One region of the Pseudomonas sp. Marseille-Q0931 genome, then DNA from elsewhere that is predicted to be linked to it. Evidence: predicted binding sites of a transcription regulator. Region 1 holds the regulator's gene; each other region holds the start of a gene.

What was found. The regulator sigma-54, encoded in region 1, starts transcription at its own class of promoters, with help from an activator protein. The targets are predictions, from matches to a motif close to ANTGGCATNNANNTTGCTNT.
Region 2: glnA (glutamate--ammonia ligase) is a predicted target of sigma-54. The motif match lies at 3,174-3,193, and genes of this name have one in related genera.
Region 3: P3C50_RS01975 (flagellar basal body rod protein FlgF) is a predicted target of sigma-54. The motif match lies at 4,134-4,153, and genes of this name have one in related genera.
Region 4: glnK (P-II family nitrogen regulator) is a predicted target of sigma-54. The motif match lies at 5,775-5,794, and genes of this name have one in related genera.

Annotation. Positions count from the first base shown of each region.
Region 1 covers NZ_CALNWT010000012.1:1,681-9,578, reverse strand. The annotation lists gene lptA (lipopolysaccharide transport periplasmic protein LptA) at 1-114, shown strand, start outside; gene lptB (LPS export ABC transporter ATP-binding protein) at 114-839, shown strand; gene P3C50_RS18055 (RNA polymerase factor sigma-54) at 1,015-2,508, shown strand; gene raiA (ribosome hibernation-promoting factor, HPF/YfiA family) at 2,608-2,916, shown strand; gene ptsN (PTS IIA-like nitrogen regulatory protein PtsN) at 2,929-3,393, shown strand; gene rapZ (RNase adapter RapZ) at 3,395-4,252, shown strand; gene P3C50_RS18035 (HPr family phosphocarrier protein) at 4,267-4,539, shown strand; gene P3C50_RS18030 (ZIP family metal transporter) at 4,557-5,450, opposite strand; gene P3C50_RS18025 (superoxide dismutase) at 5,471-6,082, opposite strand; gene P3C50_RS18020 (tetratricopeptide repeat protein) at 6,095-6,547, opposite strand; gene P3C50_RS18015 (class II fumarate hydratase) at 6,646-7,898, opposite strand, start outside.
Region 2 covers NZ_CALNWT010000016.1:134,318-142,215, forward strand. The annotation lists gene typA (translational GTPase TypA) at 1-1,354, opposite strand, end outside; gene thiI (tRNA uracil 4-sulfurtransferase ThiI) at 1,505-2,959, opposite strand; gene glnA (glutamate--ammonia ligase) at 3,289-4,695, shown strand; gene P3C50_RS21320 (DUF4124 domain-containing protein) at 4,969-5,535, shown strand; gene P3C50_RS21325 (DUF4124 domain-containing protein) at 5,538-6,152, shown strand; gene glnL (nitrogen regulation protein NR(II)) at 6,342-7,430, shown strand; gene ntrC (nitrogen regulation protein NR(I)) at 7,427-7,898, shown strand, end outside.
Region 3 covers NZ_CALNWT010000001.1:388,541-396,438, forward strand. The annotation lists gene cheR (protein-glutamate O-methyltransferase CheR) at 1-622, shown strand, start outside; gene flgB (flagellar basal body rod protein FlgB) at 1,144-1,551, shown strand; gene flgC (flagellar basal body rod protein FlgC) at 1,563-2,006, shown strand; gene P3C50_RS01965 (flagellar hook assembly protein FlgD) at 2,017-2,706, shown strand; gene flgE (flagellar hook protein FlgE) at 2,731-4,035, shown strand; gene P3C50_RS01975 (flagellar basal body rod protein FlgF) at 4,191-4,931, shown strand; gene flgG (flagellar basal-body rod protein FlgG) at 4,965-5,750, shown strand; gene flgH (flagellar basal body L-ring protein FlgH) at 5,801-6,490, shown strand; gene P3C50_RS01990 (flagellar basal body P-ring protein FlgI) at 6,732-7,811, shown strand; gene flgJ (flagellar assembly peptidoglycan hydrolase FlgJ) at 7,819-7,898, shown strand, end outside.
Region 4 covers NZ_CALNWT010000002.1:539,118-547,015, forward strand. The annotation lists gene dapF (diaminopimelate epimerase) at 1-55, shown strand, start outside; gene P3C50_RS08700 (DUF484 family protein) at 52-750, shown strand; gene xerC (tyrosine recombinase XerC) at 823-1,725, shown strand; gene P3C50_RS08710 (HAD family hydrolase) at 1,722-2,423, shown strand; gene sutA (transcriptional regulator SutA) at 2,725-3,048, opposite strand; gene P3C50_RS08720 (secondary thiamine-phosphate synthase enzyme YjbQ) at 3,126-3,551, opposite strand; gene P3C50_RS08725 (ammonium transporter) at 3,650-4,903, opposite strand; gene glnK (P-II family nitrogen regulator) at 5,239-5,577, opposite strand; gene P3C50_RS08735 (accessory factor UbiK family protein) at 5,987-6,244, shown strand; gene P3C50_RS08740 (YifB family Mg chelatase-like AAA ATPase) at 6,338-7,831, shown strand; gene P3C50_RS08745 (methyl-accepting chemotaxis protein) at 7,833-7,898, opposite strand, start outside.

The DNA of each region.
Region 1 (7,898 bases):
CGCCGCCAGATCGTCAATGCCGGTCGCGCCACGGGCGGCAACGTCAGCACGCCACGCCCGCGCATCGACATGGTCATCCAGCCGAAGAACAAACCCGCGGATCAGCAACAGTAATGGCCATTCTCAAAGCCCAACACCTGGCGAAAAGCTACAAGAGCCGCCAGGTCGTGCGTGACGTCAGCCTGAGCATCGAAAGCGGTCAGATCGTCGGCCTGCTCGGCCCCAATGGCGCCGGCAAGACCACCTGCTTCTACATGATCGTTGGCCTGGTGCGCGCCGATCAGGGCCGCGTGCTGATCGACGACCACGACGTCAGCCACCAGCCCATGCACGGCCGCGCGCGCGCCGGCATCGGCTACCTGCCGCAGGAAGCCTCGATCTTCCGCAAACTGTCTGTGGCCGACAACATCATGGCTATTCTGGAAACGCGCAAGGACCTGGACCGCGCCGGGCGGCAGGCGGAACTGGACAGCCTGCTGCAGGAGTTCCATATCCACCACATCGCCGACAGCCTCGGCATGAGCCTGTCCGGTGGCGAGCGACGCCGCGTGGAGATCGCCCGCGCCCTGGCGACCAATCCCAAGTTCATCCTGCTCGACGAACCCTTCGCCGGTGTCGACCCGATTTCGGTGGGCGACATCAAGCAGATCATCCATCACCTCAAGACCAAGGGCATCGGCATCCTGATCACCGATCACAACGTGCGCGAGACCCTGGATATCTGCGAAACCGCTTACATCGTCAATGATGGGCAACTGATCGCCGAAGGTGACGCCGAGACCATCCTCGCCAACCAGACGGTGAAGGAAGTTTATCTGGGCCACGAGTTCCGCCTGTAGCAGGCTGCGTGAAAATACTGCGCCTTCACACTGCCTGTAGATCGCCGCTATTTCGCTACAGAAATATTGCAACCCCTAGGCAAGAACGAGAAATTCAGGCATATAATTTGCTTCCTGGCGGCGCTTCGGCGCCCTGATGTGGAAGGCGTAACTCGCCAGTAAATTAAGGTCTGCAATGAAACCATCGCTAGTCCTCAAGATGGGCCAGCAGCTGACGATGACCCCGCAGCTGCAACAGGCTATCCGCCTCCTCCAACTGTCGACCCTGGACCTGCAACAGGAAATCCAGGAGGCGCTGGAATCCAATCCCATGCTCGAGCGCCAGGAAGATGGCGACGACTTCGACAACAGCGACCCGATGGCTGATGGCGCCGAAAGCGCCGCTCCCGCCCCGAGCAAGGAAGAGAGCTACCAGGAGACCACTCCGACGGTGGATAACCTGGAGGATGGCGAATGGGGCGACCGCATCCCCAACGAGTTGCCAGTCGATACCGCCTGGGAAGACATCTACCAGACCAGCGCCAGCAGCCTGCCCAGCAACGATGATGACGAGTGGGACTTCACCACCCGCACTTCCACCGGCGAGAGCCTGCAGAGCCATCTGCTCTGGCAACTGAACCTGGCCCCCATGTCGGACAAGGACCGGCTGATCGCCGCCACCCTGATCGACTGTATCAACAACGATGGTTATCTCGAGGAAACCCTCGAGGAAGTGACCGAATCCTTCGACCCAGAGCTGGATATCGAGCTGGACGAAGTGGAAGTGGTGCTGCACCGCATCCAGCAGTTCGAACCGGCCGGTATCGGTGCCCGCGACCTGCGCGAATGCCTGCTGCTGCAATTGCGCCAGCTGCCTGCCAATACGAGCTGGCTGAACGAGACCCAGCGCGTCGTCAGCGATTATCTCGAGTTGCTCGGCAGCCGCGATTACGCCCAGCTGATGCGCCGCACCAAGCTCAAGGAAGACGAACTGCGCCAGGTCATCGACCTGATCCAGCGCCTGAATCCGCGCCCGGGGTCGCAGATCGAATCCAGCGAGCCGGAGTACGTCGTTCCGGACGTGATCGTGCGCAAGCACAACGACCGCTGGCTGGTGGAGCTGAACCAGGAAGCCATGCCGCGCCTGCGGGTCAACCCGCAGTATGCCGGCTTCGTCAAACGCGCCGACTCCAGCGCCGACAACACCTTCATGCGCAACCAGCTGCAGGAAGCGCGCTGGTTCATCAAGAGCCTGCAGAGCCGCAACGAGACGCTGATGAAGGTGGCCACGCAGATCGTCGAGCACCAACGCGGCTTTCTCGATTACGGCGACGAGGCGATGAAGCCTCTGGTGCTGCACGACATCGCCGAAGCGGTCGGCATGCACGAGTCGACCATTTCGCGCGTGACCACGCAGAAATTCATGCACACCCCGCGCGGCATTTACGAGCTGAAATATTTCTTCTCCAGCCACGTCAGCACCTCCGAAGGCGGCGAATGCTCGTCCACCGCGATCCGCGCGATCATCAAGAAACTGGTTGCGGCAGAAAACGCGAAAAAGCCGTTGAGTGACAGCAAGATCGCTGGTTTACTGGAGGCACAAGGCATCCAAGTCGCCCGTCGGACGGTCGCCAAGTATCGCGAGTCCCTCGGTATCGCGCCCTCCAGTGAGCGCAAGCGACTGATGTAGGCCAGATCGACTGAAGGCCCAGGGTCTTCAGGCCAGAGTGTTCCGGCGGCGGGTCGAACCAGACCCGTCTCTTACACAAGGCAACAAGGAGAAAGCGGTATGCAAGTCAACATCAGTGGACATCAGCTGGATGTGACCGACGCCCTGCGTGACTATATCGGCGAGAAACTGGGCCGACTGGAACGCCACTTCGACAAGATCACCAACGTTCAGGTGACCATGGAGGTCGAGAAACTCAAGCAGAAGATCGAAGCCACCCTGCATGTCGCCGGCGGCGAAGTCGTCGCCAATGCCGAACATCAGGACATGTACGCTGCCATCGACCTGTTGGCCGACAAACTCGACCGTCAACTCATCAAGCACAAGGAAAAGCAGCTCGAGCGTCTGCAAGGCGCCACGGCCCGCTAACATTCCCCATCCATGATCCGACTTGAAAACATCCTGACCCCCGGCCGTTCCCTGGTGAACGTGCCGGGCGGCAGTAAGAAACGCGTGCTCGAACAGATCGCCAACCTGGTTGCCCGCGACCTGCCCGACCTGGATGCCCAGGACATCTTCGAAAGCCTTATCGCCCGCGAGAAGCTCGGTTCCACCGGCTTCGGCAACGGCATTGCCATTCCCCACTGCCGCCTGGCCGGCTGCAGTGCACCGATCAGCGCCGTGTTGCACCTCGACACCGCGGTCGACTTCGACGCCATCGACGGCGTGCCGGTCGATCTGCTGTTCGTCCTGCTGGTGCCGGAAGCGGCAACCGACGCGCACCTCGAACTGCTGCGCCAGATCGCCAGCATGCTCGATCGCCAGGAAGTACGCGAACGTCTGCGCCAGGCCAACAGCGGCGAAGATCTCTATCAGGTCGTGGTGGACATTCAGAACGGTCAATGACATGCGCCTGATCATCGTCAGCGGTCGCTCCGGCTCGGGCAAGAGCACCGCCCTCGATGTACTTGAGGACAACGGTTTCTATTGCATCGACAACCTGCCGGCCGGCCTGCTGCCCGACCTCGCCGAGCGCTTCCTGCCACACAGCGATATGCTGCTGCCGCAGGTGGCCGTTTCCATCGATGCACGCAACCTGCTGAGCCAGCTCAAGCGCTTCCCGGAGCTGCTCGAAGAAGTACGCCAGCGCAACATCCGCTGCGACGTGCTCTACCTCGACGCCGAAGACGAGACGCTGCTCAAACGCTTCTCGGAAACCCGCAGACGCCACCCGCTGACCAACGACAACCGCTCGCTGGCCGAGGCCATCGCCTACGAAAGTCAGCTGCTGGCACCGATCACCGATCGCGCCGATCTGAAGATCGATACCACGAGGCTGAACCTCTATCAGCTGCGCGATACGCTCAAGCTGCGCCTGCTCGGCCAGACGCAGACCGGCACCGCCTTTCTCGTCGAGTCCTTCGGTTTCAAGCGTGGCATGCCGGTCGACGCCGATCTGGTGTTCGATGCACGCTGCCTGCCCAACCCTTACTGGAAGCCTGAGCTGCGCGACTATTCCGGCCTGGATCAACCAGTGGTCGACTACCTGGCGGCGCAACCGGAGGTCGAGGAGATGTATCAGGACATTCTCGCCTACCTGGAAAAATGGCTGCCGCGCTTCGCCGCCAGCAACCGCGCGTACGTCACCATCGCCATTGGTTGCACCGGTGGTCACCACCGCTCGGTGTATCTGGCCAACCGCCTGAGCCAGGCACTCAAAGACTCGCTGAAGAACGTCCAGGTGCGCCACCGCGACCTCAGCTAAGGAGCCATGCCGCGATGCCCGCACGTGAAATCACCATCATCAACAAGCTCGGCCTGCACGCCCGCGCCGCGGCGAAGTTCGTCGGCGTGGCGAGCACCTACCCCTGCCAGGTGCGAATCGGCCGTAGCGCCGAAAGCCTGGTGGACGGCAAGAGCATCATGGCAGTGATGATGCTGGCTGCGGGCAAGGGCACCTGTGTGCACCTGCATACCGAAGGCGAGCAGGACCAGCAGGCCATGGACGCTCTGGTCGGCCTCATCGAAAACTACTTCGACGAAGGCGAATGAGGCGCACCGAGACCGCCTCAAGCCAGCGCCGTATCCATCACCATCATTACGCAGAAGCCCGCCGTCAGCGCCAGGCTGGCATCGCCACGGTGCCCGTTACCGTGCGACTCGGGGATGATTTCGTGAATGACCGCGAACAGCATGGCGCCAGCGGCAAGCGCCAACCCCCAAGGCAACAGCACCTGCGAGACACTGACCAGCCATGCGCAGAGTACCGCGAACAGCGGTTCGACCAATCCGGACGCGGCACCGATCAGTACCGCCTTGCCGCGACTCACTCCCGCACTGGCCAGCACCAAAGCGACGATTAGCCCTTCGGGGACGTTCTGCAGGGCAATGCCGATCGCCAGGCCACCGGCGCCAGCCAGTCCGGCTCCCGCAGCGACTCCGACAGCCATGCCTTCCGGCACGTTGTGCAACATGATGGCAATCACGAACAGCAGCGCGCCCGGTCCCGGCCCCGCCTGTGGATCAGACAGGTAACGCCGTTCCTCGAGCAGCTTACCCAGGCCCAGCAGTGCTGCGGCGCCCAGCAGCAGGCCGATGCTGGCCATGACGCCCGCCCCCCAAGGCGTAAATCCCTGCTCCGCCGCCACGTCCAATGCCGGGGTGAGCAGGGAGAACACTGTCGCTGCCAGCATGACGCCGCCGCCGAAACCGAGCAGGCTGTCGCGCCAGCGCTGCGACAGCTCGCCCATGAACAGCACCGGCAAGGCGCCCAGCGCTGTCCCCGTTGCACACAGCAGGCCAGCCTGCATCGCTCGCATGAGTTGCGGCTGCACGCTCTGGTCGATCAGCGCGGCCGACTGAACGAAGAGCAACAACCCACCGCAAAACAGGATGGCACCACCGAGCAAATAACGCAGAACTCGGCCATTGAGGCTGGGAAGGGAAGTCAGCGGGGCTCGCATCACCTGGGATATCCGTACATTCAACTCAGGGCCTGCCGGTATCGACGCGCCACTTCACGCCAGTCGATGACGTTGTAGAAGGCCCCGATGTACTCCGGCCGGCGATTTTGATAGCGCAGGTAGTAAGCGTGCTCCCACACATCCAGCCCGAGGATCGGAGTGTTGCCATGCATCAAGGGGCTGTCCTGGTTGGCGCTGCTTTCTACCACGAGTTTTTTCTCCGACGTCACGCTGAGCCATGCCCAGCCACTGCCAAACCGGCTCAGAGCGGCCTTGGTAAAGGCGTCCTGGAACGCCGTGAAGCCGCCCAGCTCGGCATCGATCGCTGTCGCCAGCTCACCGTCGGGCTTACCCCCACCAGAAGGCGACATGACCGTCCAGAACAGTGTGTGGTTGGCATGTCCCCCACCCTGGTTGATCAATGCGGCGTGCAGGTTCTGCGGTAATTCCTTCCAGCGGCTCAGCAGCTCTTCCACCGGCTCTTGTGCATAGGACGTCCCTTCCAGGGCCGCGTTCAGATTGTTGATGTAGGTCTGGTGGTGTTTGACGTGATGAATTTCCATGGTCTGCGCATCGATATGCGGTTCCAGGGCATCGTAAGCGTATGGCAGTGCGGGCAGGCTATAGGGCATGGACGATCTCCTTCAGTGATAGTGGCGGCCTTGGCTGGCCGGATTGACCGACTGGCGCTGCCAGGCATGGCGCTGCGAAGCGCCCAGCAAACGATCGGTGCGAGGGAAGGCGCCGTGCTCGCCGATGAACTGCAACAGCTCGACGTAGGTGCGGCGGCTGTGGTGCAGGGCGACTTCGCGCAGAGCCTGCGGCTGCTGGCTGTCGGCCAGGGTCTGCAACAGGCGCTCATGACTGGCGCAGAGGTTTTCCGCAGCCTCCTCCGGCTGTCCCAGCGCCAAATGCAAATCGGCCAGGTTGTGATGGGAAATTACGAAGGCTGCCACCGCCATGTTGTGATCAGGCCAGCGCCCGAACATCACCTGAGCCTCGGCCAACGCCTGCAGATAGAGTTCGCGGGCCGTGACCCAGTCGCCTTCGCTGAAACAGCGGTTGCCGGTTTCGATGATGGTTTTCCAGTGCTCCATGACAGACCTCCTGGTAAGAACCCGTCCACGACTTACCGGCCCGGCTGCACGCTGTCTGGCCGAGCGGGCACGTGAGCAGTTTCCGGGACGAAAGCGACTCAGAGGCCGCCTTCAGTGAGTTTTTCCGGGTTGAGCAGCTGCTCGAGCTGCACTCGCGACAGGTCGGTATGTTCCAGCGCCACCTCGATGATCGGCCGTCCCTCGCGGTAGGCCTGCTTGGCGACTTCGGCGGCCTTGAGGTAACCGATGATCGGGTTCAGCGCCGTCACCAGAATCGGGTTGCGATCCAGTGCTTCCTTGAGCTTGGGCTGGTTGACCTTGAAGCTGGAAATGGCCCGATCAGCCAGCAGACGACTGGCGTTGGTCAGCAACTGAATGCTGTAGAGCAGATTGTCGGCAATCAGCGGCAGCATGACGTTGAGTTCGAAATTGCCGGACTGGCCGGCGATGGCGATGGCCGAGTCGTTGCCGATCACCTGCGCCGACACCATGGCTACCGCCTCGGGTATCACCGGATTGACCTTGCCGGGCATGATCGAGGAGCCGGGCTGGAGGGCTTCCAGCTCGATTTCCGCCAGTCCGGCCAGCGGCCCCGAGTTCATCCAGCGCAGATCGTTGGCGATCTTCATCAGCGATACGGCGGTAGTCTTGAGCTGGCCGGATACGGCCACGGCCGTGTCCTGCGAGCCGATCAGCGCGAAGAAGTTGTTGCCGGAGGTGAAATCAACCCCCGTCAGGCGGCCCAACTCCAGGCAGAACTGCTCGGCGAAACGAGGATGTGCATTGACGCCCGTACCGACCGCGGTGCCACCCTGGGCCAGCGCCTGCACGCTGGGCTGCAATGCCCGCAGGTGCTCGACATTGGCCTGAATTTGCTGCCCCCAGCCGTCCAGCACCTGACTCATGCGCACCGGCATGGCATCCATCAGATGCGTGCGCCCGGTTTTGATGTACGGCTGAACCTCCAGGGATTTTTCGCACAGCACCTTGAGCAGGTGGCCGAGCGCCGGGAGCAGACGTTCATGCAGTTCGATGGCTGCGCTGACATGGATGGTCGTGGGGATGATGTCGTTGCTGCTCTGGCCGCAATTGACGTGATCGTTGGCACTGACGCTATCGCCAAGGATGCGACTTGCCAGGGTGGCGATCACCTCGTTGGCGTTCATGTTGGAGCTGGTACCGGAGCCGGTCTGGAACACGTCCACCGGAAAATGCGCCATGAAATCGCCGTCGAGCAACTGCTGACAGGCACCCACAATGGCATCGCCCATCAGCGGATCGAGTTGCTGCAACTCGACGTTGGCCCGCGCTGCAGCGGCCTTGGCCAGGATCAGTGCACGAATGAAGGGCC
Region 2 (7,898 bases), on a different contig from region 1:
AGCCGATCAGGCCGCGCGCCGGGATGGTGTACTCCAGGCGGATACGACCCTTGCCATCAGGAACCATGTTGGTCAGATCGCCCTTGCGCAGGCCCATCTGCTCCATCACCGAACCCTGGTGCTGTTCTTCGATGTCGATGGTGACGTTCTCGTACGGTTCCTGCTTCTCGCCGGCCTCGTTCTCGATGATCACCACTTCCGGACGGCCTACGGCCAGTTCGAAGCCTTCGCGGCGCATGGTTTCGATCAGTACCGACAGGTGCAGCTCACCACGACCGGAGACCTTGAACTTCTCCGGGGTCTCGCCCGGCTCGACGCGCAGGGCGACGTTGTGCAGCAGTTCCTTCTCCAGACGATCCTTGATGTTGCGGCTGGTGACGAACTTGCCTTCCTTGCCGGCGAACGGCGAGTCGTTGACCTGGAAGGTCATGCTAACGGTCGGTTGGTCGACGGTCAGCGGCGGCAGCGCTTCGACGTTGTTCTGGTCGCACAGGGTGTCTGAGATGAACAGCTCATCCATGCCCGATACGCAGACGATGTCGCCAGCCTGGGCTTCCTGAACTTCGACGCGCTGCAGGCCGGAGTGGCCCATGATCTTGAGGATACGGCCGTTGCGGCGCTTGCCGTCGGCACCGATGGCGGTTACCGGGCTGTTGGCCTTGACGGTGCCGCGGGCGATGCGGCCGATACCGATGACGCCGAGGAAGCTGTTGTAGTCCAGCTGCGAAATCTGCATCTGGAACGGGCCGTTGACGTCGACAACCGGAGCCGGGACGTGGTCGACGATGGCCTGGAACAGCGCGTCCATGTTGTCGTCCATCTTCTCGTGGTCCATGCCGGCGATGCCGTTCAGGGCCGAGGCGTAGACGATCGGGAAGTCCAGCTGCTCGTCGGTGGCGCCGAGGTTGTCGAACAGGTCGAAGATCTGGTCGATGACCCAGTCAGGACGCGCGCCCGGACGGTCGATCTTGTTGACCACGACGATCGGACGCAGGCCGGCCTTGAACGCCTTCTGGGTCACGAAACGGGTTTGCGGCATCGGGCCGTCCTGGGCGTCGACCACCAGCAGTACGGAGTCGACCATCGACATTACGCGCTCTACTTCACCACCGAAGTCGGCGTGCCCGGGGGTGTCGACGATGTTGATGTTGTAGTCGCCCCACTTCAGCGCAGTGTTCTTGGCCAGAATGGTGATGCCGCGCTCTTTTTCCTGGTCATTGGAGTCCATGACGCGCTCGTTTTCCGCTTCTTTGCGGTCGAGGGTGCCAGACAGACGCAGCAGTTTGTCGACGAGGGTGGTCTTGCCATGGTCGACGTGGGCGATGATGGCGATGTTGCGCAGATTTTCGATCACTGTGTGTATCTCGATCAGAGGATTCGGTGTGTCGCCCAGCCTGGACGACGAATATGAAGAAAATTGTTTCAGCGAACCAAGTAGGGCATCGCTTAAAGCGCTAGGTCGGGAGGGCGATGGCGGATACTCCCGCCATTAAGCCCCGGCGTCCTATGCCGGACGATAAACGCGCACATTGGCGTGTCCCTCGCTCAGCAGGTGATGGGCATGCAGGCGGCTCATGACGCCCTTGTCGCAATACAGCAGGTACTGGCGGTTCTCATCCAGTTCCTTGAATTTGTTGTTCAGCGCATAGAACGGCAGCGCCTGCACTTCGATGCCCGGCACGTCCAGCGGCTCGTCTTCGGCGGCATCGGGGTGGCGGATATCGATGACGATCTGCCCGGCCAGCGCTTCACGCACTTCCTCGACTTGCACGTCCTTGCCCAGTTCGTCGATCACGCGGTCGATGGGCAATTGGGTGGCGCGCTCCAGGGCACGCTCGAGGATGGCCATGTCGAACTGCGCCTCCTCCTTCTCCACGCGATAACCACGGGCCTTGGTGGTCGGGTTGACCGAGATCACGCCGCAGTACTCGGGCATGTTCTTGGCGAACTCGGCGGTGCCGATTTGCGTGGCGGTGTCGATGATGTCCTGCTTGTGGCTGGCGATCAGCGGGCGCATGACAAGCATGTCGGTGGCCGAATCGATTACTGCCAGGTTGGTCAGGGTCTGGCTCGAGACCTGGCTGATCGCCTCGCCAGTCACCAGCGCCTCAATCTGCAACTTTTCGGCAACACGGGTGGCAGCGCGCAGCATCATGCGCTTGAGGATCACGCCCATCTGGCTGTTGTCGACCTTGCCGAGAATCTCGCCGACCACTTCCTCGAACGGCACGCTGACGAACAGCACGCGCTGCGAGCGGCCGAACTTCTGCCAGATGTAGTGCGCCACTTCCATCACGCCCAGTTCATGGGCACGACCACCTAGATTGAAGAAGCAGAAGTGGCTGACCAGACCGCGGCGCATCATCTGGTAGGCCGCGACGGTGGAGTCGAAGCCGCCGCTCATCAGCACCAGAGTCTGCTCCAGCGAACCCAGCGGGTAGCCGCCGAGGCCTTCGTGACGGTTGTGCACCACGAACAGGCGCTGGTCGCGAATCTCCATGCGCACTTCGACTTCCGGCTTCTTCAGATCGATGCCGGCCGCACCGCATTCCTGGCGCAGACGCGAACCGACATGGCGCTCGACGTCGATGGAGCTGAACGCGTGCTTGCCGCCACGCTTGCAGCGCACGGCGAAGATCTTGCCCGGCAGTTGGTCGGCATAGTGGCGCTTGCAGTGCTCGGTGATCTCGTCCAGATTGCCCAGCGGATATTCGTTGACTTCGAGGAACAGGCCGATACCCGGCGTGTTGCGCAGGCGTTCGGTCATCTCGGCCAGGAGCTTGGCGTCGTCCAGGTCGGTCTCGACCTCCAGGTTGTCCCACACACCGGTGACCCGCAGATCGGGGTCAAGATCGCGCAGCACGGCGCGGATGTTCTTCCCCAACTGGCGGATGAACTGCTTGCGCACCGGGCGACTCTTGATGGTGATTTCAGGGAAAACTTTGACGATCAGCTTCATGAATAGGCCGCCCACTTCGGGGACGAAAAAACAGGGGCGCGGATTATAGCGGAAATTGTTCAAGCTTTGACCAAAAATACTGCAGCACCAAGATGGCGCACCAAAATAGGTCTTTTGCATAAATTGCAGCCCTTAAATGGTGCAAAACTCAAAGCGAAATCGCTGCGCAGGCGGCGCAGCGCCTGAGTTTCGCGGCCTCTGCCCAATAAAGGGCACTGGCATGCAATTTGCTCCCTTGTGAGGCAGGTTGCCCTGAAGGACTATCCCGCCGGGCTTCACCGCACATATCGGGGCTCCACTAAGCGAGCCTTTTCCATCTGGAGGACAACATGTCTAAGGCTGTTCAACTGATCAAAGAACATGACGTGAAGTGGGTAGACCTGCGCTTCACCGACACCAAGGGCAAGCAGCACCACGTGACCATGCCGGCCCGTGACGCCCTGGACGAAGACTTCTTCGAGCACGGCAAGATGTTCGATGGCTCGTCCATCCATGGCTGGAAAGGCATCGAAGCCTCCGACATGATCCTGATGCCGGTCGACGAAACCTCCGTGCTAGACCCGTTCACCGAAGAGCCGACCCTGATCATCGTTTGCGACATCATCGAGCCGAGCACCATGCAGGGCTACGATCGTGACCCGCGCTCCATCGCCAAGCGTGCCGAAGAGTTCCTGAAAACCACCGGCATCGGTGACACCGTATTCGTCGGCCCGGAGCCCGAGTTCTTCATCTTCGACGAAGTGAAGTTCAAGTCCGACATCTCCGGCTCCATGTTCAAGATCTACTCCGAGCAAGGCTCCTGGATGACCGATCAGGACGTGGAAGGCGGCAACAAGGGCCACCGTCCGGCCGTCAAGGGCGGTTACTTCCCTGTTCCGCCGTGCGACCACGACCACGAAATCCGTACTGCCATGTGTAATGCCATGGAAGAAATGGGCCTGGTCGTCGAAGTGCACCACCACGAAGTGGCCACTGCCGGTCAGAACGAAATCGGCGTGAAGTTCAACACCCTGGTCGCCAAGGCTGACGAAGTTCAGACCCTCAAGTACTGCGTGCACAACGTGGCCGACGCCTATGGCAAGACCGCTACCTTCATGCCGAAGCCGCTGTACGGCGACAACGGTTCGGGCATGCACGTGCACATGTCGATCTCCAAGGACGGCAAGAACACCTTCGCAGGCGAAGGCTATGCCGGTCTATCCGAGACCGCGCTGTACTTCATCGGCGGCATCATCAAGCACGGTAAGGCCCTGAACGGCTTCACCAACCCGTCGACCAACTCCTACAAGCGTCTGGTTCCGGGCTTCGAAGCTCCGGTCATGCTGGCCTACTCGGCTCGCAACCGCAGCGCCTCGATCCGTATTCCGTACGTTTCCAGCCCGAAAGCCCGCCGTATCGAAGCGCGCTTCCCGGACCCGGCTGCCAACCCGTACCTGTGCTTCGCTGCACTGCTGATGGCCGGTCTGGACGGTATCCAGAACAAGATCCACCCGGGCGATGCCGCCGACAAGAACCTGTACGATCTGCCGCCGGAAGAAGGCAAGCTGATCCCGCAGGTCTGCGGCAGCCTGAAAGAAGCCCTGGAAGAGCTGGACAAGGGCCGCGCGTTCCTGACCAAGGGCGGCGTGTTCTCCGACGACTTCATCGATGCCTACATCGAGCTGAAATCGGAAGAAGAAATCAAGGTACGCACCTTCGTGCACCCGCTGGAATACGACCTGTACTACAGCGTCTAAGCCAGTCTGCGCCGCCTCGTGCGGCGCTTTCGAAAGCCCCGCCCGGCTCTGCCTGGCGGGGCTTTTTTATGGGCACGCAGCAACACCATGCCCTGTAGGAGCGAGCTCTGCTCGCGAAGCTCTCCAGGTCGCCAGGTTCGCGAGCAGAGCTCGCTCCTACGGCAGATCCGAGTCCACTTTTTGTAGCCAAACATCACAGCCAAGGCGCCCTGCGCTTGCCAGGAACCGATTGCAGTGCAAGGCTTAGCGCATCACCCGAGGAGGGATCGGCCCATGCGCCCATTACTCGCCTGCCTGTTGCTTACCCTGGCCCTGCCGGTCAGTGCGCAGATTTACAAATACACCGATGCCAACGGCAACACGGTCTTCACCAATCAGCCGCCGGATGGCACGGCCGCCGAGAGCGTCGAACTGCCGCCGACCAACACGGTGGAGATGCAGACGCCCAGCCTGCCAGCGCCCGAAGACGACGCCCCGACGCAGAGCGAAGCGCCCTACGCCGAGCTGAGCCTGACTGGCATTCCGGATGATGAGGCCATGCGCGCCAACAACGGTACCTTCATCGTCGGCGTGAACATTCAGCCGCGCCTGCAACCCGGTCACCGCCTGCGCCTGATCCTCGATGGCGAACCCTATGGTCAGGCCAGCAACGTGCCGAGCCTGCAATTGACCAACCTGGACCGCGGCGAGCACGCACTGGCCGTGGCCGTGATGGATGGCGAGCGCATCGTCCAGCAGAGCGCCACCGAAACCTTTACCGTGCAGCGCATCAGCCTGAACAGTCCGGCGCGCCAGACACCACCACCGCCTCCCCGTCCAACACCGAAGCCTGTCAATTGACCATACGATTTCCGCTCATCCTGCTTGCGCTCGTCGCGCCGTTCGCGTTTGGCCAGGTCTACACCTACATCGACGCCGAAGGTAACCGCGTATTCACCGACAAGCCGCGCAGCAGCAATGCCGAGCGTGTGATGCTCGCGCCCTCCAACAGCGTGGAGTTGAGCCAGCCCACGCCCACGGTGCGCGCGACCCCGCCCGCCGTCACCAAGCCGACCGTGCACTATCAATTGCTGCGCATCCTCCTGCCGGAGCCGGACGCCTCGATCCACAACGGCTCTGGGGACATGATCGTCACCCTCAATAGCGAGCCGGGCCTGCTGCCCGGCCATAGTTACCGCCTGCTGCTGAACGGCGAGCCACAGGGCGAAATCAGCCGCAGCCCGGTGTTTTCCCTGCGGCATGTCGACCGCGGCACGCACCAACTGGTGGCAGAGATCATCGACTCTGCTGGCCTCATCGTCGAGCGCACGCCGGCGCAGCCCTTCCACATGCACCGCATGAGCCTGGCGCAGAAGCGCAAGGTCAACCCGTGCAAGAAGGATGAATACGGCGTACGGCCCGAATGCCCGCTGAAAGACAAACCCAAGGAAGAAGTCAGCATCCTTCCTTTCCTCTGAAAGCAGATTGCACCTTAATGGTGCAATCTGGCGCACCACCTCCTAAGCTCTCCCTGTTTTGGGTCGCTTTTCGCTACCCAACTGCGCCGCTACGCCCCCAAAACCTGCCAGACCACACACATCATGCGTCTTTTCGGGGCCTTGGTTTGCTTCTTGCATTTTCCTGCCCATCGCCGGAACGCACTGCCTATGACCATCAACGACGCGCTGCACCGACTGCTACTCGACAACCTGACCACCGCCACCCTGCTGCTCGACAGCCAACTGTGCCTTGAGTACATGAACCCGGCGGCGGAAATGCTCCTGGCCGTCAGCGGCCAGCGCAGCCATGGTCAGTTCATCAGTGACCTGTTCACCGAATCGCCCGAGGCGCTTTCGTCGCTGCGCCAAGCGGTGGAGCAGGCGCATCCGTTCAACAAGCGTGAAGCCGTGCTGACCTCGGTCACCGGCCAGACGCTGACCGTGGACTATGCGGTGACGCCACTGTTCAGCAAGGGCGAAACCCTGCTGCTGCTGGAGGTGCATCCGCGCGATCGCTTGCTGCGCATCACCAAGGAAGAGGCGCAGCTGTCCAAGCAGGAGACCACCAAACTGCTGGTGCGCGGCCTGGCCCACGAGATCAAGAACCCGCTCGGCGGCATCCGCGGCGCCGCGCAACTGCTCTCGCGCGAGCTGCCCAACGAAGACCTCAAGGACTACACCAACGTCATCATCGAAGAGGCCGACCGCCTGCGCAATCTGGTCGACCGCATGCTCGGCTCGAACAAGCTGCCGTCGCTGGCGATGACCAACGTGCACGAGGTGCTCGAGCGCGTCGCCAACCTGATCGAGGCGGAAAGCCAGGGCGGCATCACCCTGGTGCGCGATTACGACCCGAGCATTCCGGACCTGATGATCGACCGCGAGCAGATGATCCAGGCCGTGCTCAACATCGTGCGCAACGCCATGCAGGCCATCGCCGGGCAGAAGCACGACATGGGCCTGGGCCGCATCAGCCTGCGCACCCGCACCCTGCGCCAGTTCACCATCGGCCACACACGCCACCGCCTGGTGGTCAAGGTCGAGATCATCGACAACGGCCCCGGCATCCCGGCCGAACTGCAGGAAACCATCTTCTATCCCATGGTCAGCGGGCGTGCCGACGGCACCGGCCTGGGCCTGGCCATTACCCAGAACATCATCAGTCAGCACCAAGGTCTGATCGAGTGCGAGAGCCACCCTGGCCACACCGTATTCTCGATCTTCCTGCCGCTGGAACAAGGAGCGCCCACGCCATGAGCCGCAGTGAAACCGTCTGGATTGTCGACGACGATCGTTCCATCCGCTGGGTCCTGGAAAAGGCCCTGCAGCAGGAAGGCATGACCACTCAGAGTTTCGACAGTGCCGACGGTGTACTCGCCCGCCTGACCCGCCAGCAGCCGGACGTGATCATCTCCGATATTCGTATGCCCGGCGCCAGCGGCCTCGACCTGCTGGCACGGATCCGCGAGCTGTATCCGCGCCTGCCGGTCATCATCATGACCGCGCATTCGGACCTGGACAGCGCGGTGGCCAGCTACCAGGGCGGCGCGTTCGAGTACCTGCCCAAGCCGTTCGACGTCGACGAGGCGGTCTCGCTGGTCAAGCGCGCCTTTCAGCATGCGCAGGAACAGCAGAGCCTGGCCGCCCCCGCCGCGCAGGCACGCACCCCGGAAATCATCGGCGAGGCGCCGGCGATGCAGGAGGTGTTCCGCGCCATCGGCCGCC
Region 3 (7,898 bases), on a different contig from region 1:
CATGACCACCAACGAGACCCTGTGGTTTCGCGACACCTATCCGTTCGAGGTGCTCAAGAGCCGGGTGCTGCCGGAGCTGATCAAGGCCTACCCGGCCCAGCGTCTGCGCATCTGGTCGGCGGCCTGTTCGTCCGGGCAGGAGCCCTATTCGCTGTCGATGACCATCGACGAGTTCGAGCGTACCAACCTCGGCCAGCTCAAGGCGGGTGTGCAGATCGTCGCCACCGATCTGTCTCCGTCGATGCTGAGCAACTGCAAGTCCGGCGAGTACGACAGCCTGGCCATGGGCCGCGGTCTGTCGCAGGAGCGTCTGCAGCGTTATTTCGATTCCAGGGGGCCGGGGCGCTGGCAGGTCAAGGCGCCGATCAAGAGCCGCGTCGAGTTTCGGCCACTGAACCTGCTCGACAGTTATGCGGCGCTGGGCAAGTTCGACATCGTGTTCTGCCGCAACGTGCTGATCTACTTCTCGGCCGAGGTGAAGAAGGACATCCTCACGCGTATCCATGCCACCCTCAAGCCAGGCGGCTATCTGTTCCTGGGGGCCTCCGAGGCGCTCAACGGGTTGCCCGAGAAGTACCAGATGGTGCAGTGCAGCCCGGGGATCATCTACAAGGCCAAATAGGCGCAAGGCATGTTTGGTATCAGCAGCGGGAGGCCTTTGGCCTAATGCCAGTCAGTTAAGCCGTTGCACTCGATCTTTGTAGGAGCCGGCTTGCCGGCGATCCGCCATAAAAAGCATCGCCAGCAAGCTGGCTCCTACGAAAAACGCCCCTCTACTGCAAGTAGGAGGGGGTGGTGACGAACTTATCTGATCAGCATTAGCCTTTGGCCTCCCGTTTGCGTTTCTGGACTCTGAAAACCATGGGCCCGATCGGATAGGTTTCGCCGTAGGCACCAGCGGTTTGGCCTGGTGCAGAAGAACCGATGCGCATCGCGCGCCCCAGGGTTCGGCGGGGCGGCAATCTGTCCGGTTGGCTTTGCCGCTTGCTTGCCAATAGGCGGTAAAGCCTTGCCGCTTTGCCGCTATTTCCCTGTTCGTCATGCTTTAAGCTATTGATTTTGTTGACTTAAATAAGTTGGCACAGCCTTTGCTGAATGTCTGCCAGGAAAGACCAGACAGCCCCAGCGGCAAAGGTTGCAGACATGAGCATCAACTTCGGCAGGGCACTCGGCATCCACGAACAGGCACTCGGTTTCCGCGCCCAGCGCGCTGAGGTGCTGGCCAACAACATCGCCAACGCCGATACGCCGAATTACAAGGCTCGTGATCTGGACTTCGCCAGTGTCCTGGCTGAGCAAAGCAATCGCATGCAGCGCGGTGGCGTTTCCCTGAACCGCACCGATAGCCGCCATATTCCTGCCGATGGTGTGATCACTGGTGAGGCTGAGATGCCCTACCGTATTCCGATGCAGCCGTCGCTGGATCAGAACACCGTGGATCTGCAGATCGAGCAGTCCAACTATGCCGAGAATGCCGTGCATTTCCAGGCCAGTTTCACCTTCCTCAATAGCAAGTTCAAAGGTCTCACCGCCGCCCTGCGCGGCGAATAAGGAGCGCGACCATGTCCCTTGCCAGTGTTTTCAGCATCGCCGGAACCGGCATGAGCGCGCAGAGCACTCGCCTCAATACCGTGGCCAGCAATATCGCCAACGCGGAGTCTGTCTCTTCGAGTATCGAGCAGACCTACCGTGCCCGTCATCCGGTGTTCGCCACCGTGTTCCAGCAGTCGCAGAACAGTGGTAGTGGTTCGCTGTTCGCCGAGCAGGACGAGGCGGGGAGTGGGGTGCAGGTGCTCGGCATCGTCGAGGATCAGAGCAATCTCGACATGCGCTACGAGCCCAGTCATCCGGCAGCGAATGCGGATGGGTACGTGTTCTATCCGAACGTCAATGTGGTCGAGGAAATGGCGGACATGATTTCGGCCAGTAGAGCCTTTCAAACCAATGCGGAAATGATGAATACCGCCAAGACCATGCTGCAGAAGGTTCTGACCCTGGGTCAGTAAGGACATAGCCATGAGCACCACAGAGACTGTTTCCAGCAGCGTGCTGTCGACATACTCCGGCACCTCGACCAGCAACACCAACGAATCCAGCTACTCCAGCCTGGGCAAGGATGACTTTCTGATGCTGCTGGTGACCCAGTTGAACAACCAGAACCCGCTGGATCCGCAGGACAACAGCGAGTTCGTGGCTCAGCTTGCGCAGTTCAGCAGCCTGGAAAGTCTGACCAATATCTCCGCTTCGATGGACTCGCTGCTGGGCAGCTATCAATCGTCGCAGGCTTTGCAAGCCTCTTCCCTGGTGGGGCGCAGCGTGATGGTTTCCGCCAGCAGCACCCAGGTGGATGGTGTTTCGGGGCTGACCGGCACGCTGGTGGTTCCAACGGCGGCCGACAACGTCTCGGTGAGGGTTTACGACGAGGCGGGCAGCCTGGTCAAAAGCATACCGCTGGATAATCAAAGCAGCGCTGGCCTGGTGGACTTCACCTGGGACGGCACCGATGAGAGCGGCCAACTGCTGCCCGCGGGCACCTACAAATTCTCGGCCTCCGCGTCGCTGGGTGGCACGTCCACCGCGCTGGAAACCTATCTGCCGGCAACGGTCAACAGCGTGACGCTCGGCATCGGGGGCGGCGACATGACGCTGAACCTGGCGGGTGCCGGAAATGTCGCGCTATCCAAAGTCATCAGCGTCGGCCAGTAATCAACAGGCATCGGGAGATAAGACATGACGTTCAATACGGCGCTCAGTGGGTTGAAGGCGGCCAGCACCCACCTGGATGTAACGGGCAACAACATCGCCAACACCGGGACGACGGGCTTCAAGTATTCGCGTGCGGAGTTCGCGGACCTCTATGCCAGCAGCATGTTCGGCACCGGCAGCAACGCGGTCGGCAGTGGGGTGATTACGGCGGATATCGCCCAGCAGCACACCCAGGGCAACATCAGCTACACCGACAACAGCCTGGATCTGGCCGTCAATGGCAGTGGCTATTTCATCGTCAACGATGGCGGCACCCAGCTCTACACCCGCTCCGGCGCGTTCAAGGTGGACAATCAGGGCAACGTCATCGACAACTCGGGCAACAACCTGATGGGCTACGGGGTGGACGCCGATGGCAACCTGGTCAATGGCGTGCTGACCAATCTGACCGTCGACACCAGCAACCAGGCGCCGAATGCCACCTCGACCGTTACCCAGGGGGTGGCGCTCAACTCGTCCGAGACGGTGCCCACCATCGCCTTCGACCCCACGGTCTCCGGTTCCTTCAACTGGTCGACCTCGGTGAGCCTGTACGACTCCCAGGGCAATGAGCACACCATGACCCAGTACTTCGTCAAGGAGGCGAGCAACGAGTGGAGCATGCACGTGCTGATCGACGGGCGCAATCCCGGTGATCCCGCCAGCACCGATCCGTATCAGGCGTCGCTGTCGTTCGACACCTCCGGCAGGCTGCAGGCATCGGCCTCCAGCGACTTCACGGTCAATGCCGATGGCACCATCACGCTGGCCGACTGGGTGCCGGCGACCATCACCGACGCCACCACCGATCCGGTCACCTGGGGCGACAACGGTGCCGCGGCGAGCACATCGGGGGTGACTCTGGATCTACGCAACATGACCCAGACCAATACCCGCTTCGCGGTCAACAGCCTGTCGCAGGATGGCTATACCACCGGTCAGTTGTCCGGGCTGTCGGTGGACGAGACCGGGCAACTGTTCGCCACCTATACCAATGGCCAGGCCAATTTGATTGGCCAGGTGGCGCTGGCCACCTTCGCCAACATGCAGGGGTTGACGCCGGTGGGCGGAACGGCCTGGAAGCAGTCGCTGGCCTCGGGCGAGCCGGTGATAGGTACGCCGGGCTCCGGTACGCTGGGCTCGATCGTCTCCGGTGCGCTGGAGGATTCGAACGTCGACCTGACCGCGCAACTGGTCGACCTGATCATCGCGCAGCGCAACTACCAGGCGAATGCCAAGACCATCGAAACGGAGAATGCGATCGCCCAGACGATCATCAACATCCGCTGACGGCGGCGGGCGGCATATTCTTGCCGCCGTCAAAAGGGCCTTCCGTGATGGAGGGCTTTTTTGTTTTTTAAAAACAATAACTTACTTAAAATTATTAGCCTGGCACGTGCCTTGCTTTGATCTGTCCGAGAGTCGTTTTCACGGCGGAGGTCGAAGTGGACAAATTGCTTTATGTCGCCATGTCGGGCGCGAGCCAGAACACCTATGCGCAAAAGGCGCATGCCAATAATCTGGCGAACATTTCCACCAGCGGGTTTCGCGCCGATCTGGAACAGGCGCGGGCCATGCCGGTTTTCGGTGACAGCTATCCGGCGCGGGTCTACGCCATGTCCGAGCGGCCCGCTACGGATTTCACGCCCGGCGTACTGCAGGAAACCGGGCGGGATATGGATGTTTCGATAGAGGGTGATGGCTGGATTGCCGTGCAGGCCCCGGATGGCTCCGAGGCTTATGTACGCACCGCCAGCCTGTCGATCGATGCCCTAGGCATGCTGCGCACCGGCAATGGGTTGCCGGTCATGGGCAATGCCGGGCCCATCGCCGTGCCGCCCGAGGAGAAAGTCGAGATCGGTCAGGACGGCACGATCAGCATTCGCGCCCTGGGCGAAGCGCCGAATGTCCTGGCCGAGGTCGACCGCATCAAGCTGGTCAACCCCGATACCGCGCAGATGCGCAAGGGGCGCGACGGCCTCATCCATATGAGAGACGGCCAGTTGCTCGAAGCGGATGCCAACGTACGCCTGCATTCTGGCTTCCTGGAGAGCAGCAACGTGAGCGCCGTCGGAGAGATGACGGCCATTCTCGCCCTGTCCAGACAATTCGAACTGCACGTCAAGATGATGAACACGGCCAAGGAGGGCTCCGAGTCCATGGCCCGTGTCATGCAGATCAGCTAACGAGTAGCGCCCGCGCAGGGCGAGGAGATAGACATGCTTCCAGCGCTTTGGGTCAGCAAGACCGGTTTGTCCGCCCAGGACATGAATCTGTCGGTGATATCCAACAACCTGGCCAACGTTTCGACCACCGGCTTCAAGCGCGACCGGGCCGAGTTCCAGGATCTGCTGTACCAGATCCGCCGTCAGCCAGGCGCTCAATCGACCCAGGACAGCGAGCTGCCGTCCGGCCTGCAACTGGGTACGGGGGTACGGATCGTCGGTACCCAGAAGAACTTCACCACGGGCAGCCTGCAGACCACCGACCAGCCACTGGACATGGCGATCAACGGGCGCGGTTTTTTCCAGATTCTGCTGCCCGATGGCACCATCGGCTATTCGCGCGACGGCACGTATCACCTCGATTCCGACGGCCAGATCGTCACGTCGAACGGCTTCGCCCTGGAGCCGGCCATCGTCGTGCCCGCCGAAACCCAGACCTTCACCGTCGGGGAGGATGGCACGGTGTCCGTGACCACCGCCAACAGCGCCGCGGTGCAGATCATCGGCAACCTGCAGACCGCCGATTTCATCAATCCGGCCGGCCTGCAGGCGATTGGCAACAACCTGTTTCTGGAGACCGCTTCCAGTGGCGCTCCGCAAGTGGGAACGCCGGGCCTCAATGGCCTGGGCACCGTTTTGCAAAATACCCTGGAAAACTCCAACGTCAGTGTCGTCGAGGAAATGGTCAACATGATCACGACACAGCGCGCCTACGAAATGAACTCGAAGGTCATTTCCACGGCCGATTCCATGTTGCAGTTCATCACGCAGACGCTTTGAGTCTGATCGGGATCGCTAGGGCGGGCAGAGTGTTGGATGTGAGGTGTGCGATGAAAGGTCTGATTGTGTTGACGTCGGTTTGTCTGCTGCTGGGGGGGTGCGTGGCGCCTGCGCCCAAGGCGGACGATCCCTATTATGCACCCGTGTTGCCGCGTACGCCGCTGCCGGCCAACGCGACCAGTGGCGCGATCTACCAGGCCGGTTTCGAGAGCAATCTGTATGACGATCGAAAGGCTTTTCGCGTCGGCGACATCATCACCATCACCCTGGAGGAGCGCACCCAGGCGAGCAAGGCGGCCCGCTCCGACATCAGCAAGGACAGTTCCGCCAATATCGGGCTGACCTCGTTGTTCGGTGGAGGGGTGTCGGCCACCAACCCGCTGACGCGAAACCGGATGGATCTGGGAACCCAGTTCAACGGTTCGCGGGACAGCGCCGGCGATGCCAGCGCGGCGCAGAGCAACAGCCTCACCGGCTCGGTCACCGTGACCGTGGCCGAAGTGCTGCCCAACGGCGTGCTGGTGGTGCGTGGCGAGAAGTGGCTGACGCTCAATACCGGCAATGAAATGGTGCGGATTGCCGGGCTGATCAGGGCCGACGACATCGCCAGCGACAACACCGTTTCATCCACTCGGGTCGCCGACGCCAGGTTGACCTACTCGGGAACCGGTTCCTTCGCCGACGCCAGCCAGCCAGGTTGGCTGAGCCGATTCTTCCTCAGCCCGCTGTGGCCGTTCTGAGGACATGAACATGAAAACCTGGATGACCTCTGTCGCCGTAGGGCGGGTGCAACCCGCCAGATCGCCTGTGGGAGCGAGCTCTGCTCGCGAAGCTTTTACCGAATTGCGGGTTCGCGAGCAGAGCTCGCTCCTACAACGGACACCTGTGCATTCGCAGTCGGCCTCCTGCCGTCAGCAGTTCGCCTGCGCCTATCGCGGCCAGCGCCGCCGTGGTGCCAACGACTGGCTGCTGCTGGCGATCATGCTCGCCTGCCTGCTGATCAGCCAGCAGGCCCAGGCCGAACGGCTCAAGGATCTGGCGTCCATTCAAGGGGTGCGCAGCAACCAGTTGATCGGCTACGGCCTGGTGGTCGGCCTCAACGGCAGCGGCGACCAAACTACGCAGACGCCTTTTACCGTGCAGACCTTCAACAACATGTTGGCGCAGTTCGGCATCAAGGTGCCGGCCGGCGGCAACGTGCAACTGAAAAACATTGCCGCTGTATCGGTGCATGCTGAGCTGCCGCCATTCTCCAAGCCTGGGCAGACCATCGACATCACCATTTCGTCCATCGGTAACGCCAAGAGCTTGCGCGGCGGCAGCCTGCTGATGACGCCGCTCAAGGGTATCGATGGCAACGTCTACGCCGTTGCCCAGGGCAACCTGGTGGTGGGCGGCTTTGATGCCGGCGGCGCCGATGGCTCGCGGATCACCGTCAACGTGCCGTCCGCCGGGCGTATCCCCGGTGGCGCCACGGTGGAGCGTCCGGTGCCGAGCGGTTTCGACCAGGGCAACTACCTGACGCTGAACCTCAATCGTCCGGACTTCACCACGGCGAAGAACATCGTCGACCAGATCAACGACCTGCTCGGCCCGGGCGTGGCCCAGGCCATCGACGGCGGCTCGATCCGCGTCAGCGCGCCGCTCGATCCCAACCAGCGGGTCGATTACCTGTCGATTCTGGAAAACATCGAAGTCAATCCCGGCCAGGCCGTGGCCAAGGTCATCATCAACTCGCGCACCGGGACCATCGTTATCGGCCAGAACGTCAAGGTGCAGCCGGCTGCGGTGACCCATGGCAGCCTGACCGTGACCATTACCGAAGACCCTATCGTCAGTCAGCCCAACGCCCTGGCCGGTGGCGATACCGCGGTGGTGCCGCGCTCGCGGGTGAATGCCGATGAGGAGGCCAAGCCCATGTTCAAATTCGGCCCTGGCACCACCCTTGATGAGATTGTTCGCGCGGTTAATCAGGTGGGCGCCGCGCCTTCCGACCTGATGGCCATCCTCGAGGCGCTCAAACAAGCAGGCGCCTTGCAAGCCGACCTGATAGTGATTTGAGGTAGCCATGAATACATTGTCAGCAGGCGCACGCAAAACCAGCGATTCTGCCGCCTATACCGACCTGAATCGCCTAGCCGGCATGAA
Region 4 (7,898 bases), on a different contig from region 1:
GGTTATGATGACCGGGCCCGCTGCCCGCGTATACGAAGGACAGGTTCGCCTATGACCGACCAGCAGGATTCGCCCAAACCGCTCGATTCGGAAACGGTCGCAGCCTATCTGCGCCTGCACCCGGAGTTCTTCATCGACCATGAAGAACTGATCCCCGAACTGCGCATTCCGCACCAGCCCGGCAACGCCGTGTCGCTGGTCGAGCGCCAGGTCAAGCTGCTGCGCGAGCGCAACATCGAGATGCGCCACCGCCTCGGCCAGTTGATGGACGTGGCTCGCGACAACGACCGCCTATTCGACAAGACCCGCCGCCTGGTGCTCGACCTGCTCGATGCCGGCAGCCTCGAGGAAGTGGTCGGCGTGGTCGAAGACAGCCTGCGCCACGAGTTCCAGGTGCCCTTCGTCGGCCTGATCCTGTTCAGCGACAACAAGCTGCCGGTCGGTCGCTCGGTCAGCTCGGCCGAAGCGCATCAACAGGTCGGCGGCCTGCTCAGCGGCGGCAAGACCATCTGCGGCGTGCTGCGCCCGCATGAGCTGGAGTTCCTGTTCGGCAAGGACGACGCGGCGCAAGTCGGTTCCGCGGCCGTGGTCAGCCTCACCCATCAGGGCCTGCACGGCGTTCTCGCCATCGGCAGCGCCGATCCGCAGCACTACAAGAGCTCGCTCGGTACGCTGTTCCTCGGCTATATCGCCGAAGTCCTGGCGCGCGTGCTGCCCAGCTTCGCCACGCCGCTGCGGTCGGTACGTTAGAAGCAGCTACAAGCTTCAAGCTACAAGCCGCAAGAACAGGCAGACCGAACGCTTTTACTTGGAGCTTGAAGCTTGAAGCTTGCCGCTGCTCTCGATGCCTACCTCGAACACCTGCGCCGCGAGCGCCAGGTGTCGGTGCATACCCTCGACGGCTATCGCCGTGATCTCGGCAAGGTGCTGGCGTTCTGCGAAGCCGAAGGCCTGAGTGACTGGGCCGAGCTGGATACGCGCAACCTGCGCCGCCTGGTTGCCCGACTGCATCAGCAGGGCCTGTCCAGCCGCAGCCTGGCACGCCTGCTCTCGGCCACCCGCGGCCTCTATCAATATCTGTTGCGTGAAGGCCTGTGCCGCCACGACCCGGCCACCGGCCTCAGCCCGCCGAAACGCGAACGCCGCCTGCCGCGCACGCTGGACGCCGATCGCAGCGCGCAGCTGCTCGACGGCGCGGTCGAGGATGACTTCATCGCCCGCCGCGATCAGGCCATGCTCGAGCTATTTTATTCCTCCGGGCTGCGCCTGTCGGAGCTGGTCGGGCTCGATCTCGATGGCCTTGACCTGCCTGCCGGCCTGGTGCGCGTACGCGGCAAAGGCAACAAGGTGCGCGAGTTGCCGGTCGGCAGCCTGGCGCGCCAGGCGCTGGAGCAGTGGCTACCCCTGCGCAAGCTGGCCAACCCCGGCGACGGGGCAGTGTTCATCAGCCAGCAGGGCCGCCGCCTCGGGCCGCGTGCGGTGCAGCTGCGCGTGCGCCAGGCCGGTGTACGCGAGCTTGGCCAGCACCTGCATCCGCACATGCTGCGCCACAGCTTCGCCAGCCATATGCTGGAGTCCTCGCAGGACCTGCGCGCCGTGCAGGAGTTGCTCGGCCACGCCGACATCGCCACCACGCAGATCTACACCCACCTGGATTTCCAGCACCTGGCCCATGTCTATGACCAGGCCCACCCCAGGGCCAAACGCAAAGGCGGTTCCGAATGAGCATTGAACTGATCACCTTCGACCTCGACGACACGCTGTGGGACGTCACGCCGGTGATGCAGGACGCCGAGGCGGCGCTGCGCAACTGGCTGGCCCTGCACGCGCCGCGCCTGGGCGCGGTGCCGGTGGAACACCTGTGGGCCGTGCGCAGCCGCCTGCTCGAAGCCGAACCGATGCTCAAGCATCGTCTCAGCGAGCTGCGCCGGCGCATTCTGTTCCACGCCCTGGAGGATGCCGGCTACCCGCACGGCGAGGCGCAAACGCTGGCCGAGGCCGGATTCCAGGTGTTTCTCGGCGCCCGCCATCAGGTGGCGCTGTTCACCGAGGTGCACCCGACGCTGGAGGCACTGGCTGAGCGCTTCATGCTCGGCGTGATCACCAATGGCAATGCCGATGTACGCCGTCTCGGTCTGTCCGAGTATTTTCGCTTCGCCCTGTGCGCCGAAGAGCTTGGGGTTGGCAAGCCTGACCCGAAACCCTTCCGCGAGGCGCTCAGCCGCGCCGGTGGCATTGCCGCCGAGCGCGCCGTGCATATTGGCGATCACCCCAGCGACGATATCGCCGGCGCGCAGGCGGCCGGCATGCGCGCGATCTGGTTCAACCCGCAAGGGCGTCCCTGGAAGGGCGAAACCACGCCGGATGCGCAGATCGCCAGCCTGGCCGAGCTGCCGGCATTGCTGGGCAGCTGGACACGCTGACTCGCAGAGTGGTCTGAGTACAAGCCGCGTACAGCGTCGGTACTCACGACACAACTCGCTGTTCAGTGATCGGATAGCCGGCAGATTGGCGCGGTGTTCGACCCTCTCCCCCAGCCCCTCTCCACTAGGCGTGCCCCCAATAAATGGGAGAGGGGAGCAAAGCGAAGCGCACGACCTTAACTGAACAGCCGGCCCCCTCGTCGCTGCCGGAAGAACCTCGGACGGCACGTACGAATCGCCGCCGGAGATGGCGGGCACAAAAAACCCGCCACTGGGGCGGGTTCCTTGCGGCGAGCCGTCCTCAGATGGGGCGGCTGCCGTATTTGCTGTCGGGCTTCTTGGGTGGGTCGGCGACCACGTTGGGTTCCACCTCCTGCACCTTGCCGCCACGGGAGAGGAACTCTTCCATGGCCTTGGCCAGCGCATCGCGCTCTTTCTGCTTGGCTTCGACGCTGGGCATCTCGTCGACTTCAACGGCTTTGGCCTTGCTCTTCTTGCCGCTGGTTACGGCTTCGCCACCGCCTTCGTCATCGCTGCTGTCACCGTCATCGGCGGCAGCCAGCTCCTCGCCATCGTCCTCGTCGGCCCCTTCCAGATCATCTTGTTCCAGGTCTTCGTCGCTCATGTTCAACCTCATGACTTGCGAAAAGCAGGTTAGTTATAGCCCAGCCGTACGAAGTGCAACCGCACGTCCGGAAAAATTCATATTGTTTCGCCGTGCAGGGTCGCCACCACTTGCCGAGCGCCGCCATGATCGCGGTGCTCGCCCAGATAGATACCCTGCCAGGTCCCCAGCGCCAGCCGTCCCTGCTGTATCGGCAGCTGTAGCTGAAAGCCCAGCAAACTGCCCTTGAAGTGCGCCGGCAAATCGTCCGGCCCTTCGTAATCATGTTCGTATCCCGCTTCACCCTGCGGCACCAGGCGGTTGAAGAAACGCTCGAAATCGCGGCGCACCGCGGGGTCGGCGTTCTCGTTCACCGTCAACGATGCCGAGGTGTGCTGCAGCCACAGATGCAACAGACCGACGCGCATCTGCGCCAGTTCCGGCAATTTCGCCAGCACCTCTTCGGTCACCAGATGAAAACCTCGCTCACGCGGACGCAAGCTGATGATGCGTTGCTGCCACATGCCGTTTCTCACTCTCGATGGCTCCAGCGCGCGCATTCTAGCGTGCTGTCAGAAAAAACAAAGGGCGCCAAAAGGCGCCCTTGTCATTCCGGCGAAGCTTACTTCTTGCCGGTGAACTCCGGGTAGGCTTCCATACCGCACTCGGCGATATCCACACCCTCGTATTCCTCTTCTTCGCTGACGCGTAGACCGATCACCGCCTTGATGATGCTCCAGACGATCAGGCTGGCGATGAACACCCAGGCGAAGATGCAGACGATACCCAGCAGCTGGGCGCCCAGCGAGGCATCGCCATTGGTCAGGCACACGGCCAACAGGCCCCAGATACCGACCACGCCGTGCACGGAGATGGCGCCGACCGGGTCGTCGATCTTGATCTTGTCCAGGCCGAGGATCGCGAAGACCACCAGCACACCGCCCACGCCACCGATCAGGGTCGCCTGCAGGGCGCTCGGGGTCAGCGGTTCGGCAGTGATGGCGACCAGGCCGGCCAGCGCGCCGTTGAGCGCCATGGTCAGGTCAGCCTTGCCGAACAGGATACGCGCGGTAACCAGCGCGGCGATCAGACCACCGGCGGCAGCCATGTTGGTATTGACGAACACCTGGGCGACGGCGTTGGCATCCTCGATGGTGCTCATCTTCAGTTGCGAGCCACCGTTGAAGCCGAACCAGCCCATCCACAGGATGAAGGTACCGAGCGTTGCCAGTGGCAGGTTGGCGCCCGGAATGGCGTTGACCTGGCCATTGGCGCCGTACTTACCCTTGCGCGCGCCCAGCAGCAGTACGCCAGCCAGAGCAGCGGCAGCACCCGCCATGTGCACCACGCCGGAACCGGCGAAGTCGAGGAAACCGGCTTCGTTGAGGAAGCCCGAGCCCCATTTCCAGAAGCCCTGAACCGGGTAGATGAAGCCGGTCATGACCACGGCGAAAGCGAGGAAGGCCCACAGCTTCATGCGCTCGGCTACCGCACCGGAAACCACCGACATGCAGGTCGCAGCGAAGACGATCTGGAAGAAGAAGTCCGAGCGCGCCGAGTAATAGGGCGCATCGTCACCGCCAGCGAGCACCGCATCGACGCTGTTCTCGTCGCCGATCAGGAAGCCCAGGCTCGGCAGGATGCCGCCCTCGGGGCTGGAGTACATGATGTGGTAGCCGATCACCAGGTACATCACGCTGGCGATGGCATACAGGGCGATGTTCTTGGTCAGGATCTCGGTGGTGTTCTTGGCGCGCACCAGGCCGGATTCGAGCATGGCGAAGCCCGCTGCCATCCACATCACCAGGGCACCACAGATCAGAAAGTAGAACGTATCGAAGCCGTACTGCAATGCAGTCAATGCTGTGTTATCCATTTTTCACCTCTTGCCGGCGCTTTCGTTGTGCGCTGTTCGGTTGAAACGTCCAGGTTGGCTCTGGGCGCGTTCCGCATGCTTTACAGGTCGTTGCCACGCTCGCTCTGGATCACCGGAACCCCTGCGCCGTAAGGCGACCAGGCATTCCCATCACTAGGCCGAGCGCTAGACCTGAAGAGGGTCTGGCACAGCAGAGCGGCGAAGGACTCGCCAGCTCCGGCATTCGCCCTCGAATACAGCGCATGGCCAGAATTCGAGGGCAAAAGGGCTCCTAGCCCTGCGAAAGTTCGCAGAGTCATGGGGTTTACTCCTGGGGCGTGGGGTTCGGAGGCTGCTTAGATCGCGTCGGTATCGGTTTCGCCGGTACGGATACGAATTGCCTGTTCCAGGTTGACTACGAAAATCTTGCCGTCGCCGATCTTGCCGGTGTTGGCAGCCTTGGTGATGGCCTCGATCACGCGGTCCAGCTGGTCGTCAGCGATGGCCACGTCGATCTTCACCTTGGGCAGGAAGTCGACCACGTACTCGGCACCGCGATACAGCTCGGTATGGCCTTTCTGGCGGCCGAAGCCCTTGACCTCGGTGACGGTAATGCCCTGCACGCCGATCTCCGACAGCGACTCGCGCACGTCGTCGAGCTTGAACGGCTTGATGATGGCAGTGACTAGCTTCATGAAACTTTCTCCCGTGTAAGGTGGACTTGCCCCAGGAATTACGAACCCGGCTCAAGTCTAAGCGCAGTGTCTGGCTTTTGTAATGCACCGACCGTTCCAGCCTGGCCTGGTCGATACCCACCAACCGCCCTCGACGAAACACTTCCCCGCTTCGCCTGCCGCACCGGTACTGCATCGGTGCATGCGTCGTTGAGGTCTAAGCAGAAAGCTTGCCATCTCCCGGAAAAGCACTGCCTATCAAGCTCTTACCCATGCCCCGCGATATCGCGTGGCGATTCCCACACCCTAACCGCACAAGATTGGTGCAGCAGCGCCTCGGGTCATGCTCAAAAATCGTGCAACCTGGCCTGGGGCGTCCCGCCTCAGGTCGCGTGCTACACTGCCGACCGTCTGTTTACGGAACCTGATCATGCTGCCGCCGAAAGCCCTGCTCGACACCCTCAGTAGCCACGCCTCGCGCCTGTTCAGCGGCGACAGCCCGCTGCCGCGCGCCGAACTGGAAGCCCAGTTCAAAGCCCTGCTGCAAAGCGGTTTCAGCAAGCTGGAGCTGGTCAGCCGCGAAGAGTTCGACAGCCAGATGGTGGTATTGGCCCGTACCCGCGCCCGCCTGGAAGCGCTGGAAGCCAAGGTCGCCGAACTGGAAGCCAAGCTCACCGCCGCAGACTAAGGTTATGTTGTAGGAGCGGCTTCAGCCGCGAACAGGCTTCATGGCTGAAGCCGTTCCTACAGGCGCTGCACCCTACTTGATCAAGGAGAGATCATGTCCCTGGCCATCGTCCACAGCCGCGCCCAGGTCGGCGTCGAAGCACCGGCCGTCACCGTCGAGGCGCACCTGGCCAACGGCCTGCCCTCGCTGACGCTGGTGGGCCTGCCCGAGACCGCGGTCAAGGAAAGCAAGGACCGCGTGCGCAGCGCCATCCTCAATGCCGCCTTCGAATTCCCTAGCAAGCGCATCACCCTGAATCTGGCGCCGGCCGACCTGCCGAAAGACGGCGGCCGTTTCGATCTCGCCATCGCCTTGGGCGTTCTTGCCGCCAGCGGTCAGGTGCCGGCTCAGTCGCTCGATGAATACGAATGCCTGGGTGAGCTGGCGCTATCCGGCGCTGTACGTCCGGTGCAGGGCGTTCTGCCGGCCGCACTGGCTGCGCGTGAAGCCGGACGCACCCTGTTGGTGCCACAGGCCAATGCCGAGGAGGCCAGCCTCGCCTCCGGGCTCAAGGTGATCGCCGTCGAGCATCTGCTGCAGATCGCTGCGCACCTCAACGGCAGCGCACCACTCGAACCCTATGCTGCACAGGGATTGCTCAGACAGAGCCTGCCTTACCCGGACCTGGCCGAAGTTCAGGGTCAGCTGGCCGCCAAACGCGCCCTGCTGGTGGCCGCTGCGGGCTCGCATAACCTGCTGCTCAGCGGTCCGCCCGGCACCGGCAAGACGCTGCTGGCCAGCCGCCTTCCCGGCCTGCTGCCGCCGCTCGACGAACGCGAAGCGCTGCAGGTCGCGGCAATCCACTCGGTGGCCAGTCATACGCCGCTGCAGCACTGGCCGCAGAGGCCCTTTCGCACCCCGCACCACAGCGCTTCCGGGCCGGCACTGGTCGGCGGCGGCAGCCGCCCACAGCCCGGCGAAATCACCCTGGCGCACCAGGGCGTGCTGTTCTTGGACGAGCTGCCGGAATTCGACAGGAAGGTACTGGAGGTGCTGCGCGAGCCGCTGGAAAGTGGCCATATCGTCATTGCCCGGGCGCGTGACAAGGTGCGCTTCCCGGCGCGTTTCCAGCTGGTCGCGGCAATGAATCCCTGCCCGTGCGGTTACCTCGGCGACCCGAGCAACCGCTGCCGCTGTACGCCAGAGCAGATCCAGCGCTACCGCGCCAAGCTGTCCGGGCCGCTGCTGGACCGTATAGACCTGCACCTGACGGTTGCCCGCGAAACGACAGCCTTGAATGCCCCGCCGCAGGATGGCGAGAGCACTGCGCAGGCGGCAGCCAAGGTGGCGCGGGCACGTGAGCGGCAGTTGCGCCGCCAGGGTGTGGCCAACGCCTTTCTCGACCTGCCCGGCCTGCGCCAGCACTGCGCCCTGAGCGATATCGATCGCCAGTGGCTGGAAAACGCCTGCGAACGCCTGGGCCTTTCCCTACGAGCCGCGCACCGCGTGCTCAAGGTCGCGCGGACACTGGCCGACCTGGCGGAGCAGCAGGCGATCAGCCGCGAGCATCTGGCCGAGGCGCTGCAGTATCGCCCCGCCGCGGGCTGAATCAGCGAAAGCGCTCGACTTCCTGGCGCAACTGAGCGGCAAGGCGATCCAGCTCGAGGGCGGTGTC